Bosea vaviloviae: one gene and its partner. Each later gene encodes a partner of the first gene's protein in a complex. Links are inferred from orthologs where the notes say so. Each region holds a gene or a part of one and is shown on either strand. Other genes may lie near its edges.

Region 1 (3,260 bases):
GTCCGTCTCGGCACGCCCCGCCTCCCCGACGAGGGCACGCGGATCGGCACCGTGCGCCGGCCGCCGCGCGGCGTCCGCAAGGAGCGCTATGCGGCCGATGACTGGTACGACGTCTGGTTTCCGGAGCTTTCGCCCAGCCCCGAACTGGTAAAATCGGCGCTGACCGCGGAGAGCGAGGCGGAATGGCATGGCTTCGTCCGCGCCTTCCGCACCGAAATGGATGAGCCCGCGCCACGTCGTACGCTCGATCTGCTCGCCGCGCTCTCCCATGGCGGACGCTTCTCGATCGGTTGCTATTGCGAGCATGAGAACCGTTGCCACCGTTCGGTGCTGCGTGCGCTGCTGACCGAGCGCGGCGCGCAGATCGCCGGAGAGACCGGAGCTTGACGGCATAGCTCTCGCCAAGCCGGCCCCGGGCATGCTAACCGCAAGCCCATGACAACGACCGGCCAAACCCGCATCCAGACCCGCTTCCAAGCCTGTGCCGCCGAAGGCCGCGCCGCGCTGGTGACCTTCATCACGGCGGGCGATCCCGATTTCGACACCGCCAGCGCGATCCTGCACGCTTTACCGGCCGCAGGCGCCGACGTCATCGAGCTGGGCGTACCCTTCACCGACCCGATGGCTGATGGCATCCCGGTTCAGCTTGCGGGGCAGCGCGCGCTCAAGGCCGGCCAGACCTTGAAGAAGACACTCGCCATGGTCGAGGCCTTCCGCGCGGCCGGAAACGACACGCCGATCGTGCTGATGGGCTACTACAACCCGATCTATGTCTATGGCGTCGAGCGTTTCCTGGGCGATGCGAAGGCAGCCGGCGTCGATGGCTTGATCGTGGTCGACCTGCCGCCTGAGGAAGATGCCGAGCTCTGCCTGCCGGCGCTGGCCGCGGGCATCAATTTCATCCGCCTCGCCACGCCGACGACGGATGACAAGCGCCTGCCGAAAGTGCTGCAGAATACCTCCGGCTTCGTCTATTATGTCTCGATGACGGGCGTCACCGGCGGCTCCATCGCCAATTACGACGCGGTCGGAGAAGCCGTCGCGCGGATCAAGCGCCATACCGACCTGCCCGTGGCAGTCGGTTTCGGCGTCAAGACGGCGGCTGATGCGGCCGCGATCGCTAGGGGTGCGGATGGTGTCGTCGTCGGCTCGTCGCTGGTCGAACGCGTCAGGCTTTCGTTGGATGTTCAGGGCAAGGCCACGGAAAAGACGGTTTCCGCTGTCACCTCGCTCGTCGCCGAGCTCGCAGCCGGCGTCCGCTCGGCCGCCAGGACCGCCGCCTGACCCTGCAGGTATAGTTGAGGACCAATCCATGAACTGGATTTCCGAAGTCGTTCGGCCGCGGATCAAGACGCTGTTCAAGCGCGAGAGCCCGGAGAATCTCTGGATCAAATGCCCGGATTCCGGACAGATGGTCTTCCACAAGGATGTCGAGGCCAATGGCTTCGTCATCCCCGGCTCCGACCATCATCTGCGCGTCACCGCGACCGACCGGCTGCGCCTGACCTTCGACGAGGGCAAATGGCTCGACGTCGCCCTGCCCGAGGTTGCGATCGACCCGCTGAAGTTCCGCGACGAGAAGCGCTATATCGACCGGCTGAAGGACGCTCGCGCCAAGACCGGCGCGATTGACGCCTTCAAGGTCGGTTACGGCCGCGTCCAGGGCCTGGCGATGACGCTTGCCGTGCAGGATTTCCACTTCATGGGCGGCTCGCTCGGCATGGCGGCGGGCGAGGCCTTCATCAAGGGCGCCGAGACCGCGCTCGAGAAGAAGACGCCTTATGTCGTCTTCGCCGCCTCGGGCGGCGCGCGTATGCAGGAGGGCATCCTCTCGCTGATGCAATTGCCCCGCACCACCGTGGCGGTGCGCATGCTGCGCAATGCCGGCCTGCCCTATTTCGTGGTGCTGACCAACCCGACCACGGGTGGCGTGACAGCCTCCTACGCGATGCTGGGCGACATCCATATCGCCGAGCCCGGTGCGCTGATCGGCTTCGCCGGCCCGCGCGTGATCGAGCAGACCATTCGCGAGAAATTGCCGGACGGCTTCCAGCGCGCCGAATACCTCAAGGACCACGGCATGGTCGACATGGTGGTGCACCGCCATGAGATTCCGGCGACGCTGGCCCGGCTCGGACGGCTGCTGACGAAGCAGCCCGCGCCGAATGGCGTCGCGAAGCCGCCGCTTCCGGTCGCCGAGGCCGTCTGAAGACGCGCATGGGCGGGAGGCCCTGAACCGAGATGGGGTCGTCCGACACGCTGCTCGCGCGCTTCATGGCGCTGCACCCCAAGCTGATCGATCTCTCGCTCGGGCGCATCCTGACCTTGCTGGAGCGCCTCGGCGATCCGCAGAAGCGCCTGCCGCCGGTGATCCATGTCGCCGGCACCAATGGCAAGGGCTCGACCATCGCCTTCATGCGGGCGATCCTGGAGGCGGCGGGCCTCAGCGTCCATGTCTATACCTCGCCGCATCTGGTGCGTTTCCACGAGCGCATCCGCATCGGTGCGCCGGGCGGCGGCCGCTTCGTCGACGAGGCCGTGCTGGTCGAAGCGCTGGAGCGCTGCGAGCGCATCAATGCCGGCGATGCCATCACCTTCTTCGAGATCACCGCCGCGGCGGCCTTGCTGCTGTTTTCCGAGCACAAGGCGGATGTCGTGCTGCTCGAAGTCGGCCTGGGCGGCCGCTTCGATGCGACCAACGTCATCGCCCACCCCGCCTGCACGGTGGTAACGCCGGTCTCGCTCGACCATGCCGAATATCTCGGCGACACCGTGACCAAGATCGCGGCCGAGAAGGCCGGCATCTTCAAGCGTGGCGCCCCGGCGGTGATCGCGCCGCAGGAGCCTGAGCCGACGGCGGTGCTGGAGGCCACGGCCGAGCGCGTCGGCGCCTCGCGCATCCTGATCGGCGCGCAGGATTTCAACGTCCATGAGGATGGTGGCCGCCTTGTCTATGAGGACGGCGACGGCCTGCTCGATCTGCCCTTGCCGCGCCTCGCTGGACGCCACCAGCATGTGAATGCCGGCACGGCGATCGCCGCCCTGCGCGCCGCCGGCTATGGCGGCCTGCCGGCGCGGGCCTTCGAGCAGGGCATGCTGGAGGCCGATTGGCCGGCGCGGCTGCAGCGGCTGGCGCGTGGTAAGCTCGCCGAGCTCATCCCTGCCCGCGCCGAACTCTGGCTCGATGGCGGCCACAACCCCGATGGCGGGCGTGTTCTGGCCCAGGCGATGGCTGATCTTGCCGATCGCAATCCAGCTCC
Region 2 (5,687 bases), 900 kb from region 1 along the record:
CACGAGCACGCGCGGACCGCCGCTGATGGCGTCGGGTCGGCTGACCCCGACATCGCGCGAGGCCCAGCTCGCCGTGCGGTTCAGCGAATCGGAGCCGCCGGCCACGAGTGTGCGCTTGAAGGAGGAGTGCGAGTCGCCATCGTCATAGATCAGCTTGATCGCAGGCGTGCCCTTGGCGACGAGCGCAGCGACCTGAACCTCGTCCTGCTGGCGCTTCTGCTGCACGGCCTGGACGACGGAGGAATCCGAGCCGTTGCTGAAGACATAACGGCCGCCCGCCACCGAGACCGGCGGCTCGTCCTTCGTCACCTCGAAATAGTCGGTGCCTTCCTTCAGGTTCTTCCAGAAGGCGATGTTGGAATCGAGCCGGTGCTTGGCCAGATTCTCCGGCGTCATGCGGAAGGGCAGCGCCTGCATCTGCACCGCCTTCTGGCCGGCATTCTGGGCCTCGCGGACAAGCGCGTAGATCTCGCCGATCTGATCGTCGGTCATCGAATAGCAGCCGGCCGAGGAGCAGGCGCCATGCACCATCAGATGCGCGCCGGTGCGGCCATAGGAGCGGTCATAGGCGTTGGGGTAGCCCATGTTGAAGGAGACATAATAGGCCGAGTTCGGGTTCATCTGCGCCGGCGTGATGGCGTAGAAGCCTTCCGGCGCCATGCGGTCGCCTTCACGGACCTTCGGGCCGAGCTGGCCGGACCAGCGGCACATCGGGAAGGTCTTGAGCAGCGCATATTGCCCGTCGGCCTTGCGCTTCCAGATCTCGAGCTCCGACTCCTTCTTGTAGGAGCGGATCAGGATCGGCTGATCCTTGCTCATGCCCTTCTCAGACATGAGCGTATAGGTCGCCGACGGAATCGGGATATTGTGCCTGGCGGAGCCGCGATAGCGGTCCTCCTCGCAAGCGCCCAGCGACAATGCAACGAAAGCCACGAGCGCGAAGTGCTTGAATGCCACGTCGTCAATCCCATCGAACGGCCGGCGGAAGCACGACCACTGACTATGCAACACGGCCAAATTGTGCCGGCTGCCCAGTTGTAGAAGCGTTAGCCTTGAGGGTTCCTTACCACAGGCTGCTCCGTCATAGCCATATGGTCAACGCCTTCCTAACGGCGGCGGCAGCCGACACACCGCAAAAAAGCTTCACCCAACGTCAGATCGCCCGCCCGATGGCGAGGAATTTTTCCGCCCTGCGGCTGACGATGTCGTCGGCGCCCACGCCTGAGAAATCCGACAGCGCCGAGGCGATTGCATCGCCCGCCCGCACCATCGCCATCTGAGGATCGCGATGCGCGCCGCCCGCCGGCTCGCTGATGATGCGATCGATGACGCCGAATTTCAGCAGGTCCTGCGCGGTGATCTTCATGCCGGTCGCAGCGTCCTGCGCGCGCTTGGTATCGCGCCAGAGGATCGAGGCCGCACCTTCCGGCGAGATTACCGAATAGATCGCATGCTCCAGCATCAGCACGCGGCTGGCGGCGGCGATCGCAATCGCGCCGCCCGAACCGCCCTCGCCGATCACCAGCGCCACGCTCGGCGTGCGCAATCCCAGGCAAGCTTCGGTCGAGCGCGCGATCGCCTCGGCCTGGCCGCGCTCCTCCGCCTCGATGCCGGGATAGGCGCCGGCCGTGTCGATGAAGCTCAGGACCGGCAGCCCGAAGCGGCCGGCCATCTCCATCAGGCGCACCGCCTTGCGATAGCCCTCGGGCTTGGGCATGCCGAAATTGTGCCGGATACGGGTCTCGGTCGAATCGCCCTTCTCCTGCCCGACAATGCAGACGGCTTCGCCGCGAAAGCGGCCGAAACCGCCCATGATCGCCTCATCCTCGCCGAAAGCCCGGTCGCCCGCGAGCGGCGTGAACTCGCTGAACAGCGCCGCGCAGTAATCCTTGAAGTGCGGGCGCTGCGGATGGCGCGCGACCAGCGTCTTCTGCCAGGGCGTCAGCGCGGCATAGATCTCCTTCAACGCCTGATTGGCCTTGGCGTCGAGCTTGCCGATCTCCTCGGAGAGCGCATAGCCTTCGCCCTTCGCCTCAAGGGCGCGCAATTCATCCGCCTTCGCCTCGAGTTCGGCGACCGGTTTCTCGAAATCCAAATAGCTTCGCATCGTGATCCAGTTCAGGTTCCGCGTCGGCAGGTCCGCGCGTAGCGCATGGGCGGAACCGGGTTCGCGAAAAGCGGCGGACCTTGGCCGCGCGTCACGGCCGTTGTCAACCCGCTGCGCCGTCTCCAGGCGGGTTTGCCGCGCGCTGGGTCGGGGTCGGTCGCGGCAGCAGGATCGGCCGGAAGGCAAAGCTGCGCCGCGTCGCGCGCAAGGGCACGCGGCGATAGAACTGCTTGGTCGCATCGATGACATGGACACCGGCGAAGGGCAGGGACAACCCTGCGCCGGCCCGCTCCCAGGCGGGTGCCGAACGCATCAGCAGATGCCGCTTCAGCGGCGGAACGTAGAGCGCCTCGGCCCAGTTCTCGGGCGAGAATTCGGCGGCGCGCATCAGCGCCTGGAGCTGCGAGCGGCTGAACGGGCGGCCATGGCCGAAGGGCGTGCCGTCCATCCGCGCCCAGAGTCCGCGGCGATTGGGCACGACGACGATCATCCGTCCGCCCGGCGAGAGCACGCGTCCAACCTCTTCCAGCAGATCGTCGGGGCTCTCGGTCTCCTCCAGCGCATGCACCAGCACCACCCTGTCGACCGAGGCCGTGGGCAAGGGCAGCAAGGTCGGCTCGACCAGCGCGGAGGCCGACATGCCTTCGGAGGGCCAGTTCACCACACCTTGCGCCGCCGGCATGAAGGCAAGCACCCGTTCGGCGCCAAGGCCGAGCACGGAGAGATAAGGTGTGGAGAAACCGAGCCCCAGCACGCGCTGCCGCGAGCAGTCGGGCCAGAAGCGCAGCATCGCCCGGCCAATGAACCGCCGCGCGACATGGCCGAGCGGGCTGGCGTAGAAGGCGCGAAGATCGACGACGTCGAGTGGCATGAGCCTGAGATGGAACGGCGGCGCAGCCAAAGCAAGGGCTGCAAGTGAACGCTGCAACGGAAGGCTGCAACTGAAGGCCGCAAGTGAAGGCTCGGCTGAACGGCCCCTTCCCCCGCCTGCTCTGGGGAGGCTTGAACCTGGCGCCTCAACTCGAGTGGCTTGCAAGCGCCTGCGGCTAGCAAGCCACTCGACTTGATAGAAGCCGGGCCATGGCGCATTCAGGGCGGCACCCTGTCCTGCCCGCCCGTGCCGGAGCCTCGCATGTCCCTCGATCTCCATATCTTCCGCACCCTCAGCGACAATGCCGGCGCGTTGATCTTCGACCCAGTGACGAAGGCCTGCGCGGCTGTCGACGTGCCTGATGCCGCTCCCGTCCTCGCCGCCGCCAAGGCCAAGGGCTGGACGATCAGCGACATCTTCGTCACCCACGCCCATCACGACCACACGCAGGGCGTGGCCGAGTTGAAGGAGGCGACCGGAGCTTTCGTCTGCGGGCCGGCCGACGCCGCCGATTCCGCCCCGCTCGACCGCATCCTGGGCGAGGGCGACCGCGTCGAGCTCGGCAATGACAGCTTCGAGATCTGGCACACGCCGGGCCATTCCAACGGCCACCTGACCTTCGCCAGCATCGGGGCCAAGCTGGCGCTCGTCGGCGATGTCGTCTTCGTCATGGGCTGCGGGCGGGTCCAGCCCGGCCAGATGGGGGCGATGTGGACCTCGCTCGATCGCATCATGGCACTGCCCGACGATGTCCGCCTGATCACCGGCCATGACTACACGCTGTCCAATGCCCGTTTCGCCATCGCGATGGACCCGGCCAACGCAGCGCTCAAGGCCCGTTACGCCGAGGCCGAAGCCGCCAAGGCGGAAGGCCGCTTCTGGGCGCTGACCACGATCGGCGAGGAGAAGGCGACCAACCCCTTCTTCCGCGCCGGAGAGGCTGCGCTTGCAGCGGCAGTCGGCAAGGCCGGCGGCGCCCCCGGCGAGGTTTTTGCGGCGCTGCGCGAAGCCAAGAACGCATTCTGAGGACAGTCGGCATGAACTCCTCGCTCGACGGCGATTCCTCAATCGACGGCCTCGGCGCGGCCGAGGTCATCCGCCTGCTCGACCTCAAGCCCCATCCGGAAGGCGGCCATTACCGCGAGACCTTCCGCGACGAGGCCGGCCCGGAAGGGCGCGGCTTCTCGACCGCGATCTACTACCTGCTCGACACCGGCGAGACCTCGGAATGGCACCGGGTCGATGCCGCCGAGATCTGGCATCATTATGCCGGCGCGCCGCTGGTGATCAGCATCTCGCCCAATGGCCATGACGCCTCGGCGCATCATCTCGGTCCCGATCTGAGAGCCGGGCAGCGGCCGCAATTCGTGGTGCCGGCGGGCACCTGGCAGAGCGCCACCTCGCTGGGCGCCTGGACGCTGGTCGGCTGCACGGTCGCGCCTGGCTTCGCCTTTTCCGGTTTCGAGATGGCGCCGCCGGACTGGCGTCCGACGCCGCGCAAGCCCTGGGGAGCCTGATGATATCCGACGATGCCGACGACCTCGCGCTGGCGCTCGAATGCGAGCGGCGCATCGTCAATGCCTGGCCTGCGCCCGCGACCCTGCTGATCGACGATTGGGTCGTGCGCTTCGCCAATGGCTATTCCGGCCGGGCCAACGCCGCCACGCCGCTGAAGCCCGGCGCGGAGCTCGACGAGGCGACGCTGGCGATGATCGAGGGGCTCTACCGGGCCGACGGATTGCCACCTTCCGTGCGCCTGACACCACTAATCGGTGAGGCGACGCGCGCCGAAGTGATCGCGCGCGGCTATCGCCTCAAGGACGCGTCCTTCGGCATGATCGCGAAACTCGACGGCATCACGCCCGAGATCGACCCCGAGCTCCAGATCGAGGCGCGCCCGAGCGCCGACTGGATCGCCGGCGTCGCCGCGCGCCAGGCCGGCGTGAAGACCCATGCCGGCAACCTCGCCGCCATCGTCGAGAAGATCAGGATGCCGGCTGCCTTCGCGACCTTGCTGATCGCGGGCGAGCCCGTCGCCTACGGCATGGGCGTCGCCGAGCGCGGCATGGCCGAGATCGGCACGATCGTGGTCGACGCCAACCATCGCGGCCATGGTTTGGGTCGGCGCATCGTCTCCGGATTGATGTCCTGGGCGCGCCTCATGGACTGCGGCAGCGCCTATCTCCAGGTGGACCAGACCAACGAGGTCGCGATCAGCCTCTACGACCGTCTCGGCTTCCGCCGGCTCTACGCTTACGAGACGCGCATCCTGGATTGACCTGCCAGCTAGATTGACTTGCCAGCTGGATTGACCTGCCAGGAGGCCGTCGCTCAGCGGGTCAGCAGCGCGGTGCCGTAAAGCCCGATCGCGAAGACGATGTGGCCGACGATGTTGAGCGCCCGGATTGTCCAGGCATTGGGCTTCTTGGAAGCAGCGACGCCGGCTCCCATGCCCGGCTGCAGGATGAACCAGCCGCAGCCGACAGTGACGAGACCAACGATCAACGCGGGTCCGAAAGTCGGGCTGCGCGACCAGCCGAGCCCCCAAAGCGCCAGGAGAACGGCGGCGAAGAGAATGCCGACGGCGTAATGGAACACCCAGCCGATCGCGAGTTCGTTTGCGACAGGTTGCGCCCGCCCGATGTCCTCATGCGCGAACTGTCCGCGCAGCAGATGCGCGAACCAGCGTCCCGGCATCGCCCAGTTCGG

Evidence for each region. The genes of interacting proteins can lie anywhere in the genome.
Region 2: the proteins of accD (region 1) and BHK69_RS01630 are in contact, whole or in part, in a solved structure (PDB 8UXZ), measured with the Escherichia coli proteins. The link is inferred for Bosea vaviloviae from one-to-one orthologs.

The regions. Positions count from the first base shown.
Region 1 is NZ_CP017147.1:1,245,349-1,248,608, forward strand. What follows is about bases 287-3,260. They hold accD (acetyl-CoA carboxylase, carboxyltransferase subunit beta), read left to right. Parts: upstream 287-1,312; coding sequence 1,313-2,209; downstream 2,210-3,260. Other genes in these bases: BHK69_RS05880 (DUF488 domain-containing protein), read left to right, coding at 287-387; trpA (tryptophan synthase subunit alpha), read left to right, coding at 436-1,284; BHK69_RS05895 (bifunctional folylpolyglutamate synthase/dihydrofolate synthase), read left to right, coding at 2,242-3,260. Outside these bases: more of BHK69_RS05880, read left to right, coding at 1-286.
Region 2 is NZ_CP017147.1:346,868-352,554, forward strand. What follows is about bases 131-3,073. They hold BHK69_RS01630 (acetyl-CoA carboxylase carboxyltransferase subunit alpha), read right to left. Parts: upstream 2,108-3,073; coding sequence 1,154-2,107; downstream 131-1,153. Other genes in these bases: BHK69_RS01625 (L,D-transpeptidase family protein), read right to left, coding at 131-957; BHK69_RS01635 (class I SAM-dependent methyltransferase), read right to left, coding at 2,211-2,978. Also shown: more of BHK69_RS01625, read right to left, coding at 1-130; gloB (hydroxyacylglutathione hydrolase), read left to right, coding at 3,240-4,004; BHK69_RS01645 (cupin domain-containing protein), read left to right, coding at 4,016-4,495; BHK69_RS01650 (GNAT family N-acetyltransferase), read left to right, coding at 4,495-5,256; BHK69_RS01655 (DUF2938 domain-containing protein), read right to left, coding at 5,310-5,687. UniProt on the Escherichia coli protein: Component of the acetyl coenzyme A carboxylase (ACC) complex. First, biotin carboxylase catalyzes the carboxylation of biotin on its carrier protein (BCCP) and then the CO(2) group is transferred by the carboxyltransferase to acetyl-CoA to form malonyl-CoA.